One region of the Streptomyces sp. NPDC001617 genome, then DNA from elsewhere that is predicted to be linked to it. Evidence: riboswitches for the same ligand, from Rfam matches in the RefSeq annotation. Region 1 holds a riboswitch; the other holds the start of a gene.
The links. Region 1 has a riboswitch for ZMP and ZTP ahead of ACWC09_RS09765 (phosphoribosylaminoimidazolecarboxamide formyltransferase). Riboswitches for the same ligand answer to the same signal wherever they lie in the genome.
Positions count from the first base shown of each region.

Region 2: it holds a riboswitch for ZMP and ZTP, as region 1 does, so the genes downstream of both, ACWC09_RS24625 (glycine hydroxymethyltransferase) here and ACWC09_RS09765 (phosphoribosylaminoimidazolecarboxamide formyltransferase) in region 1, are expected to answer to the same signal.

Region 1 covers NZ_JBSFHA010000009.1:51,153-55,535, forward strand. The annotation lists gene ACWC09_RS09760 (ATP-binding protein) at 1-1,824, opposite strand, end outside; ZMP/ZTP riboswitch at 1,900-1,984, shown strand; gene ACWC09_RS09765 (phosphoribosylaminoimidazolecarboxamide formyltransferase) at 2,017-3,171, shown strand; gene ACWC09_RS09770 (IMP cyclohydrolase) at 3,230-3,913, shown strand; gene ACWC09_RS09775 (beta-L-arabinofuranosidase domain-containing protein) at 4,007-4,383, shown strand, end outside.
Region 2 covers NZ_JBSFHA010000033.1:42,218-46,600, reverse strand. The annotation lists gene ACWC09_RS24630 (hypothetical protein) at 1-29, shown strand, start outside; gene ACWC09_RS24625 (glycine hydroxymethyltransferase) at 141-1,589, opposite strand; ZMP/ZTP riboswitch at 1,623-1,710, opposite strand; gene rocD (ornithine--oxo-acid transaminase) at 1,802-3,007, shown strand; gene ACWC09_RS24615 (DMT family transporter) at 3,209-4,030, shown strand; gene ACWC09_RS24610 (DUF3050 domain-containing protein) at 4,089-4,383, opposite strand, start outside.

The DNA of each region.
Region 1 (4,383 bases):
GCCGAACTCGGCGTGCCGCTCGGCGTCCTCCCAGTCGGCGGCGGCCAGGCGCCGCATCGCCAGTTCGACGTGGAGGTAGGTGAGGAAGCCGAGGTGTTCGGCGCGGTCGGCCAGGTCCATGGCCGGGGGCAGGAAGCGGTCGGCGTCGGCGTACTGGAGGTTGTCGAGCAGGGTCCAGATGATGTTGGCGTAGGAGCGGCAGGCATGCTCCACCTCCCCGGCTGCGAGGGCGACTTCGAGGCTCTCCTCCAACTGCTTGCGCCCGTCGGGGTCGCCGCCGCGCCAACGGGCCGTTCCCAGGTTGTTGAGAGCGTGCGCGAGGATCTCCGGGTCGTCCGTCCTGCGGGCCAGGGCGATGGCGCGCTCGGCGTGGTCGACGGCCTCCGGGTAGCGGTCGGAGAGCATGCGCAGCTGCGCGATGTTGCTGACGGCGAGGGCCAACAGCCGGTCGTGGCCCGCGTGTTCGAGGACGGCGACGGCCTCGCGGGCGGCCTCCTGCGCCTCGTCCGCGTCACCGGCCCACCAGTGGATACGGGACAGCCAGCGCAGGTCGGCGCCGAGGGCGAGGGTGTCGCCCAGGGAGCGGCGCAGGGCGACGGCCTCGCGCTGGGCGGTGACGGCGGCGGCCGAGTCGGCGATGGTGTAGCTCTCCACGGCGTAGCGTTCGAGCAGGTCGGCGAGTTCGGGTGGGGCGTAGCGGTGGCGCTGCCCGAGGACGAGCCGGAGCTGGGCGGCGGCCTCGCGGTGCGCGCCGGCCGATGCGGCGTCCCGGGCCGCGTCCGGGCCGTAGCGGGCGATGGCGTCGCGGTCGCCGGCCTGGGCGGCGTGGTGGACGATGCGCGCGGCGTCCGAGCCGGGCCGGGCGACCAGCGCCGCGAGGACGCCCCGGTCGAGGTCGATGCGGCGGGCGGCGGGCACGGAGTCGGCGACCGCGCGCCGGATCAGCTCGTGCCGGAACGCCACCCGCTCCGGGGTGACGGCGAGCAGTCCACGCTGCTCGGCCTCCGCGAGGACGGCGACGCCGTCGGCCAACAGGGCGTCGACGAGCGGGCGTTCGACGGCCGAGGGGACGACGGCGAGCTGCTCAAGGGCGTCCACGGTGGCCGCCTCCAGCCCGCGCAGCCGCGCGAGTACGGCGTCCACGACCGTCGGCGGGACTCCCCCGGTGCCACCCGCGGCCAGGACCTCGGTGACGAAGAAGGGGTTGCCGGAGGTCACCGCGTACACCTGCCGCGGGTCGAGCCGGCCGGTCGCGCTGAGCTTGCGTACGGCGTCGAGGGAGAGACGGGCCAGGGGCAGGCGGTGCACACGGGGCGCGCGGGACACCTGGCCGAGGAGGTGGCGCAGGGGGTGGCCGCGGCTCAACTCGTCGTCGCGGTAGGTGAGGACGAGCAGGGCGGGCAGCCGCTCCATGCGTCGCACGAGGAAGCGCAGGGCGTCCAGAGAGGCCTCGTCGGCCCAGTGCACGTCCTCGACGACGAGTACCGCAGGATGCGGAGTGACGGCCAGCTCTCCGTGCAGGGCCTCGTAGACACGGTGGCGGTCACCGCCCTCCGTGACGGCTCGGGCCAGCTCGGCGCCGACGCTGCCGACGAGGTCGCGGAACGGGCCCAGGGGGCGCCGGGTGGCGAGGTCGTCGCACTGGCCGACCAGGATGCGGGCATGCCCGGGCAGCCGGTCGGGCAGCGCCCTGACCAGGCTCGACTTGCCGATTCCGGCCTCACCGAAGACGAGCGCCACGGCACCGGCCCCGTCCGCCGCCTCCCGTGCGGCCGAGACCAGCAGCGCCAGCTCACGTTCACGTTCGAGGATCCCCCAGTCCACGCCGCCGATTGTGCCACCGGGGTGGGGCCGGGATGAGGGGTCTTTCAGGGCCGGTGTCGTAGGGCCGATACACTCGTGTCCGGCCGCGACTGGCGAGGGTGGACGACCACCGGGGAGCGGCCGTTCTGCCACGTGAGCGTCGACCGCCTGGGCGCCTCCGTCAGTGATGGTGCGCTGAGGAGGGCGACAGAGGTGGATCTGCGGTACGGAACGAACCCACAGCAGACAGCGGACGTCTCACCGACACGGCCGGGCCGGTGGCCGGTTCGGGTGGTGCACGGCAGTCCGTCGTACATCAACATGCTGGACGCGCTGAACAGTTGGCAGCTGGTGCGGGAGGCGAGTCGGGTGCTGCTCCGACCGGCGGCCGCCTCGTTCAAGCACGTCTCCCCCGCCGGTACCGCCGTGGCCGGGCCGGTCGACGAGGTGACGGCCGGGCTTCACGGTGTCCAGCAGGCCGGTGTCGGCGCCCTGTCCAGTGCGTATCTGCGCGCTCGCGACGCCGATCCGAAGTCCTCCTACGGGGACTTCGCCGCCGTCTCGCACCCGGTCGACGAGGAGTTCGCCGAGGTGCTGGCGCGTGTGGTCTGCGACGGCATCATCGCGCCGGGGTACGCACCGGGCACGGTCGCGACGCTCGGCAGGAAGAAGAACGGCCGCTTCCTGGTCATGGAGGCCGACGGGGACTTCGTGCCGCCGGAGCGCGAGGCGCGCGAGGTGTTCGGGCTGCGCCTGAGCGAGCAGCGGGATCAAGTGCCGCTGGCGGCCGGGCTGTTGGAGAACGTGGTGTGCGGCGCCCTGCCCGCGACGGCCGTGCAGGATCTGCTGCTCGGCCTGGCGGTGGTGCGCCACACCCAGTCCAACTCGGTGTGCTTCGTGCGCGACGGGGCGACGCTGGGCATCGGGGCCGGACAGCAGTCCCGCGTCGACTGCACGCGACTGGCCGGTGCCAAGGCCGACACCTGGTGGCTGCGGCGCCATCCGGCGGTCCGTGCGCTCGTCTTCCGGCCGGGCGTCCGCCGCCAGGACCGGATCAACTGGCAGATCCGGCTCGTCGAGGGCGACCTCACGCCGTACGAGAGCGCCGGCCTCTCCCAGGTGCTGGCACGGCCCTGGGAGGAGCTGACGGCCGGCCGGCGCGCCGAGTGGCTGGACCGTCTGCAGGGGGTCGCGTTCGTCTCCGACGGAGCGCTTCCCTTCCGCGACAACGTCGACCACGCCCACCGGCACGGCGTCGGGTACATCGCCGAACCCGGCGGTTCCCTCCGCTCCGAAGAGGTCGAACGCGCCTGCCGCGAGCACGGCATCACCCTCGCCCGCACCGGGCTGAGGATGTTCCACCACTGACAACCCGGCGACCGAGAATCCCGCGCCCGCAACCACGCCGTCCGGAAGGGACCTCACCTTGCCCGCTCTACACGACCTGCTGTCCGCCAACGCCTACCCCGGCCGCGGCGTCCTGTGCGCCCGCACCCGCTCGGGAGCGGTGCTGGGCGGCTACTTCCTCACCGGCCGCAGCCCCGCCTCGCGCGACCGCGCGCTGAGACTGGTCGACGGCGAGCTCGTGGTCGGCCCCCTCACCCCCGGACGGCACGATCCGCTGCGCCACTACGCCGCCGCCACGACCACCGGCGACTGGCTGGTCCTCGGCAATGGCGAGCAGGTGTCCCAGGCCGCGCGGCGACTCCGTGCGGGGGCCTCACCCACCGAGGCCCTCAGCGGCTTCGCGTACGAACCGGACGCGCCGATCCGCACCTCTCGCCTCACCGCGCTGATCGGCCGCGGCGACGGACGCACCATCGTCTTCGGAGCCGCTCGCCCCAGTCGTGCCGCCCGCCTGACCAGCAATGTGATGACCCTCGCCGTGCAGGACCTGGAACCCGGCGAAGCGGTCCTGCTGACCACCTACGAGTCCGACGGCGAACACGTCTCGGTGGCCGTGCCGTTCATGGAGGCCACCGTCGGCGCCCGGACGGGCGAGGAACTGCTCGACGAGATCTGGACCGCACTCGACGAACGCTTCCGGATCGCCGCCACCGTCCTCGATCCCTCCCAGGGACCGGGATCCGCGATCCAACGATCTTCTTGAGCCCACCCGTTGACGCTCACCCACCCCCTCCCTATCGTCTGGTCGACCATTCGAATGACGTTCGTTATCTCGAACACACATAGAGGAGCACACATGGCACCGCCCCTCTCCAGACGAAACCTCCTCCAGGCCGCCGCCCTCGCCGCGGCCGTACCGGCGATCTCTTCCACCGGGAGCTCCCGAGCCGTGGCCGCCACCGCCGCAACGCCCGCCGCCTGGACCGTGCAGCCCTTCGCCCTCGACGAAGTGGCGCTGCGACCGGGCGTGTTCGCCGACAAGCGGAAGCTGATGCTCGACCACGGTCGCGGCTACGACGTCGACCGGCTGCTGCAGGTCTTCCGCGCCAACGCGGGCCTGCCGACGGGAGACGCCGTCGCCCCCGGCGGCTGGGAGGGCCTGGACGGCGAGGCCAACGGCAACCTCCGCGGCCACTACACCGGCCACTTCCTGACCATGCTGTCCCAGGCCTA
Region 2 (4,383 bases), on a different contig from region 1:
AGCCACGCCAGGAACTCATCGACCTCTGAGCCAGAAGCTCACGGGTCCTCTCGAAGTCGCCGGTCTTCGCAAGGCATCGATCTTCAGGAGTCACCGGTCTTTGACAACTCAACAGTGGCCGTTTGTCTTGCGCGTCGGCGTCAGCCGAGGTCGATCTCCGGGTACAGCGGGAAGCCGGCCACCAGGTCGGTCGCGCGGCGGGAGATCTCGTCCGCGATCTTCGGGTCGAGGATGTGCTGGGCCTTGGAGGGGGCGCCCGACTTGGTGGTGCCCGGCTCGGCGGTGGTCAGGACGCGGTCGATCAGGCCCGCCACCTCGTCCATCTCCGCCGTGCCCAGACCGCGCGTGGTCAGGGCGGGGGTGCCGATGCGGATGCCGGAGGTGTACCAGGCGCCGTTCGGGTCGGCGGGGATGGCGTTGCGGTTGGTGACGATGCCGGACTCGAGGAGCGCGGCCTCGGCCTGGCGGCCGGTGAGGCCGTAGGAGGAGGCGACGTCGATCAGGTTGAGGTGGTTGTCCGTGCCGCCGGTGACCAGGGTCGCGCCCCGGCGCATCAGGCCCTCCGCCAGCGCCCGGGAGTTGTCCACGATGCGCTGGGCGTAGTCCTGGAAGGAGGGCTGACGTGCCTCGGCCAGGGCGACGGCCTTGGCGGCCATGACGTGCGGGAGCGGACCGCCGAGGACCATCGGGCAGCCGCGGTCGACCTGATCCTTGAGGGAGTCGTCGCACAGGACCATGCCGCCGCGCGGGCCGCGCAGCGACTTGTGGGTGGTGGTGGTGACGATCTGGGCGTGCGGCACCGGGTCGAAGTCGCCGGTCAGTACCTTGCCCGCGACCAGGCCGGCGAAGTGCGCCATGTCCACCATCAGGGTCGCCCCGACCTCGTCGGCGATCTCGCGCATGATGCGGAAGTTCACGAGGCGGGGGTAGGCGGAGTAGCCGGCGACGATGATCAGCGGCTTGAACTCGCGGGCGGAGACACGCAGCGCCTCGTAGTCGATCAGACCGGTCGCCGGGTCGGTGCCGTAGGAGCGCTGGTCGAACATCTTGCCGGAGATGTTCGGGCGGAAGCCGTGGGTGAGGTGGCCGCCGGCGTCCAGGGACATGCCGAGCATGCGCTGGTTGCCGAAGGCCTGACGGAGCTCGGCCCAGTCGGCGTCGGTGAGGTCGTTGACCTGGCGGACGCCGGCCTTCTCCAGGAAGGGCACCTCGACGCGGTCGGCGAGGACGGACCAGAACGCGACGAGGTTGGCGTCGATGCCGGAGTGCGGCTGGACGTAGGCGTGGCGGGCGCCGAAGAGTTCCTTGGCGTGCTCGGCGGCGAGGGACTCGACGGTGTCGACGTTGCGACAGCCGGCGTAGAAGCGGCGGCCGATGGTGCCCTCGGCGTACTTGTCGCTGAACCAGTTGCCCATCGCGAGGAGGGTGGCCGGCGAGGCGTAGTTCTCCGAGGCGATCAGCTTGAGCATCTCGCGCTGGTCGGCGACCTCCTGGCCGATGGCGTCGGCCACGCGCGGTTCGACGGCGCGGATCACATCGAGGGCGGCGCGGAAGGCGGTGGACTCGGTGGAGAGGGACTCGGCTGACATGAGGGACCTCCGGACGTTGGCGTTCAGCGTTCACGGTACGGCCCAGGCGCACGGCACTGTCCTGCTCGGGCCGCTCCCCGATGGTCGGTCCCATCCCAGCGCGCCAGTCACGGCCCGCCGGTCAGCCTACCGGGCATGCCCGACGGCGCAGGTCCTCCGTCCACCATGCGAGCGACGATAGGAACAGGGGGATCCTCACCCCGGGAGGCGCCGTGACCGCTACGGAGAACCTGATCGCCGCCGCCGACGTGCACAGTGCGCACACCTATCACCCGCTGCCCGTGGTCGTCGCCACCGCCGACGGGGCCTGGATGACGGACGTGGAGGGGAGGCGGTATCTGGACCTGCTGGCCGGTTACTCGGCGCTCAACTTCGGCCACCGCAACCGACGGCTGGTGGCGGCGGCGAAGGCGCAGCTGGAGCGGGTGACGCTGACGTCGCGGGCGTTTCACCACGACCGGTTCGCGGCGTTCTGCTCCGAGCTCGCCGAGCTGTGCGGGATGGAGATGGTGCTGCCGATGAACACGGGAGCGGAGGCGGTGGAGACCGCGGTGAAGACGGTCCGGAAGTGGGGGTACAAGGTCAAGGGCGTGCCCGCGGAGATGGCGAAGATCGTGGTCGCCGGGAACAACTTCCACGGCCGTACGACGACACTGATCAGCTTCTCCACGGACTCGGAGGCGCGCGCGGACTTCGGGCCGTACACGCCGGGCTTCGAGATCGTGCCGTACGGGGATCTGACGGCGATGCGTTCGGCGGTCACGGAGAACACGGTGGCCGTGCTGCTGGAGCCGATCCAGGGCGAGGCGGGGGTGCTGGTGCCGCCGGCCGGTTATCTGCCGGCGGTGCGGGAGCTGACGCGGGAGCGGGACGTGCTGTTCGTCGTGGACGAGATCCAGTCGGGGCTGGGGCGGACAGGAAGGACCTTCGCGTGCGAGCACGAGGGCGTGGTGCCCGATGTGTATGTGCTCGGCAAGGCGCTGGGCGGCGGGATCGTGCCGGTGTCGGCGGTGGTGTCGAGTGCCGCGGTGCTCGGGGTGTTCCGGCCCGGGGAGCACGGGTCGACGTTCGGCGGGAATCCTTTGGCCTGCGCGGTGGCACTGGAGGTGATCGCGATGTTGCGGACGGGCGAGTTCCAGGCGCGGGCGGCGGAGCTGGGGGCACATCTGCACCGGGAGTTGGGGGCGTTGGCCGGGACGGGGCGAGTGACGGCGGTGCGGGGGCGCGGGCTGTGGGCGGGCGTCGACATCCATCCGCGGCACGGCACGGGACGGGCGGTGTCCGAGAAGCTGATGGACCGCGGGGTGCTGGTGAAGGACACGCACGGCCCGACGATCCGCATCGCGCCGCCCCTCGTCGTCGAGAAGGAGGATCTGGACTGGGGGCTGGTCCAACTGCGGGGTGTGCTGGGCGTTTAGCCTCCGTGCGTCACAGGACCATTCCCCGAGTACGACCGTGCCCGAGCGAAGTTGGCGGCGTGCGTCCGCCCTGTTCGTGTCTCCCCGTTTGGTGTGGCTGTCCCGCGTTGTCCGGGCGACAGCCTAAAGAGAGGTAAGAGCGCAGCTCGCGGCCCCCCTCCGGTCGGGCCTCTCCCCTACAGTCACTTTGTGATCTTTGGGATGGTGTGCGCTCTCGGTGCGGCGGTCTGCTTCGGTACGGCGACCGTGTTGCAGGCGGTTGCCGCGCGGGCGGCGACCGCGGGGGGCGGCGGGGAGGCGGCGCTGCTGCTGCGGGCGCTGCGGCAGTGGCGGTACATGGCCGGGCTCGCCTTGGACGGGCTGGGCTTCGTGTTGCAGATCGTGGCCCTGCGGTCGATTCCCATCTACGCGGTGGCGGCGGCTCTCGCCTCCAGTCTGGCGGTGACGGGGGTGGTCGCGGCACGGCTGCTGCATGCGCGGCTGAGCGGGGTGGAGTGGGGTGCGGTGGGGGTCGTGTGCGCCGGGCTCGCGATGCTGGGGCTGGCGTCCGGGGCCGAGGGTGACCGTGCCGGGTCGGCGGCGTTGAAGTGGGCGATGCTCGCGGTGGCCGTCGCGGTGCTGTTGCTCGGGCTGGTCGGCGGGCGGTGGTCCGGGCGGGGGCGGGCGCTGGCGCTCGGGCTGGGGGCCGGATGCGGGTTCGGGGTGGTGGAGGTGTCGGTACGGCTGATCGACTCGCTCGCACCGTCGCATCTGCTCACCAATCCGGCGACGTATGCCCTGCTCCTCGGTGGAGGTGCCGCCTTCCTGCTGCTGACGTCGGCACTGCAGCGCGGCTCGGTCACCACGGCGACCGCGGGCATGGTGATCGGCGAGACGATCGGGCCGGCGGCGGTGGGGGTGGTGTGGCTCGGGGACCGCACACGGGAGGGCCTGACCTGGCTGGCGGTGCTGGGGTTCGCGGTGGCGGTGGCGGGGGCGTTGGCGCTGGCACGGTTCGGGGAGGCGCCGGCGGAGGAGGCATGACGGCCGGGCGCCCCGAGCCGTCGGTCTCCTCACCCCTCCGCTCCGAACCCCCCAGCCGCTACCCCATCGCCTCCGTGATCCCGTCCCACAGCCGCGACCTGGCCTCCAGGGCGAGCGTCGCCGTCTCGACGGCCTGTTCCCAGCGGGCATCGTCCGTGCCGCAGAGGTCGGCCACCATCTGGAGGGCCATGGGGGTGTGCTCCTCGCCGTCGACCTCGATGTGGCGGGCGAGGTAGTCGCGGAAGAGGGGAAAGCGTTCGGTGCCCTCCTTGTTGATGACCTGGTCGAACATGTCGGGGATCAGGTCCTCGCGGGAGAAGGCGAAGGCGGCGGCCCGACAGTGCAGGGGCCGG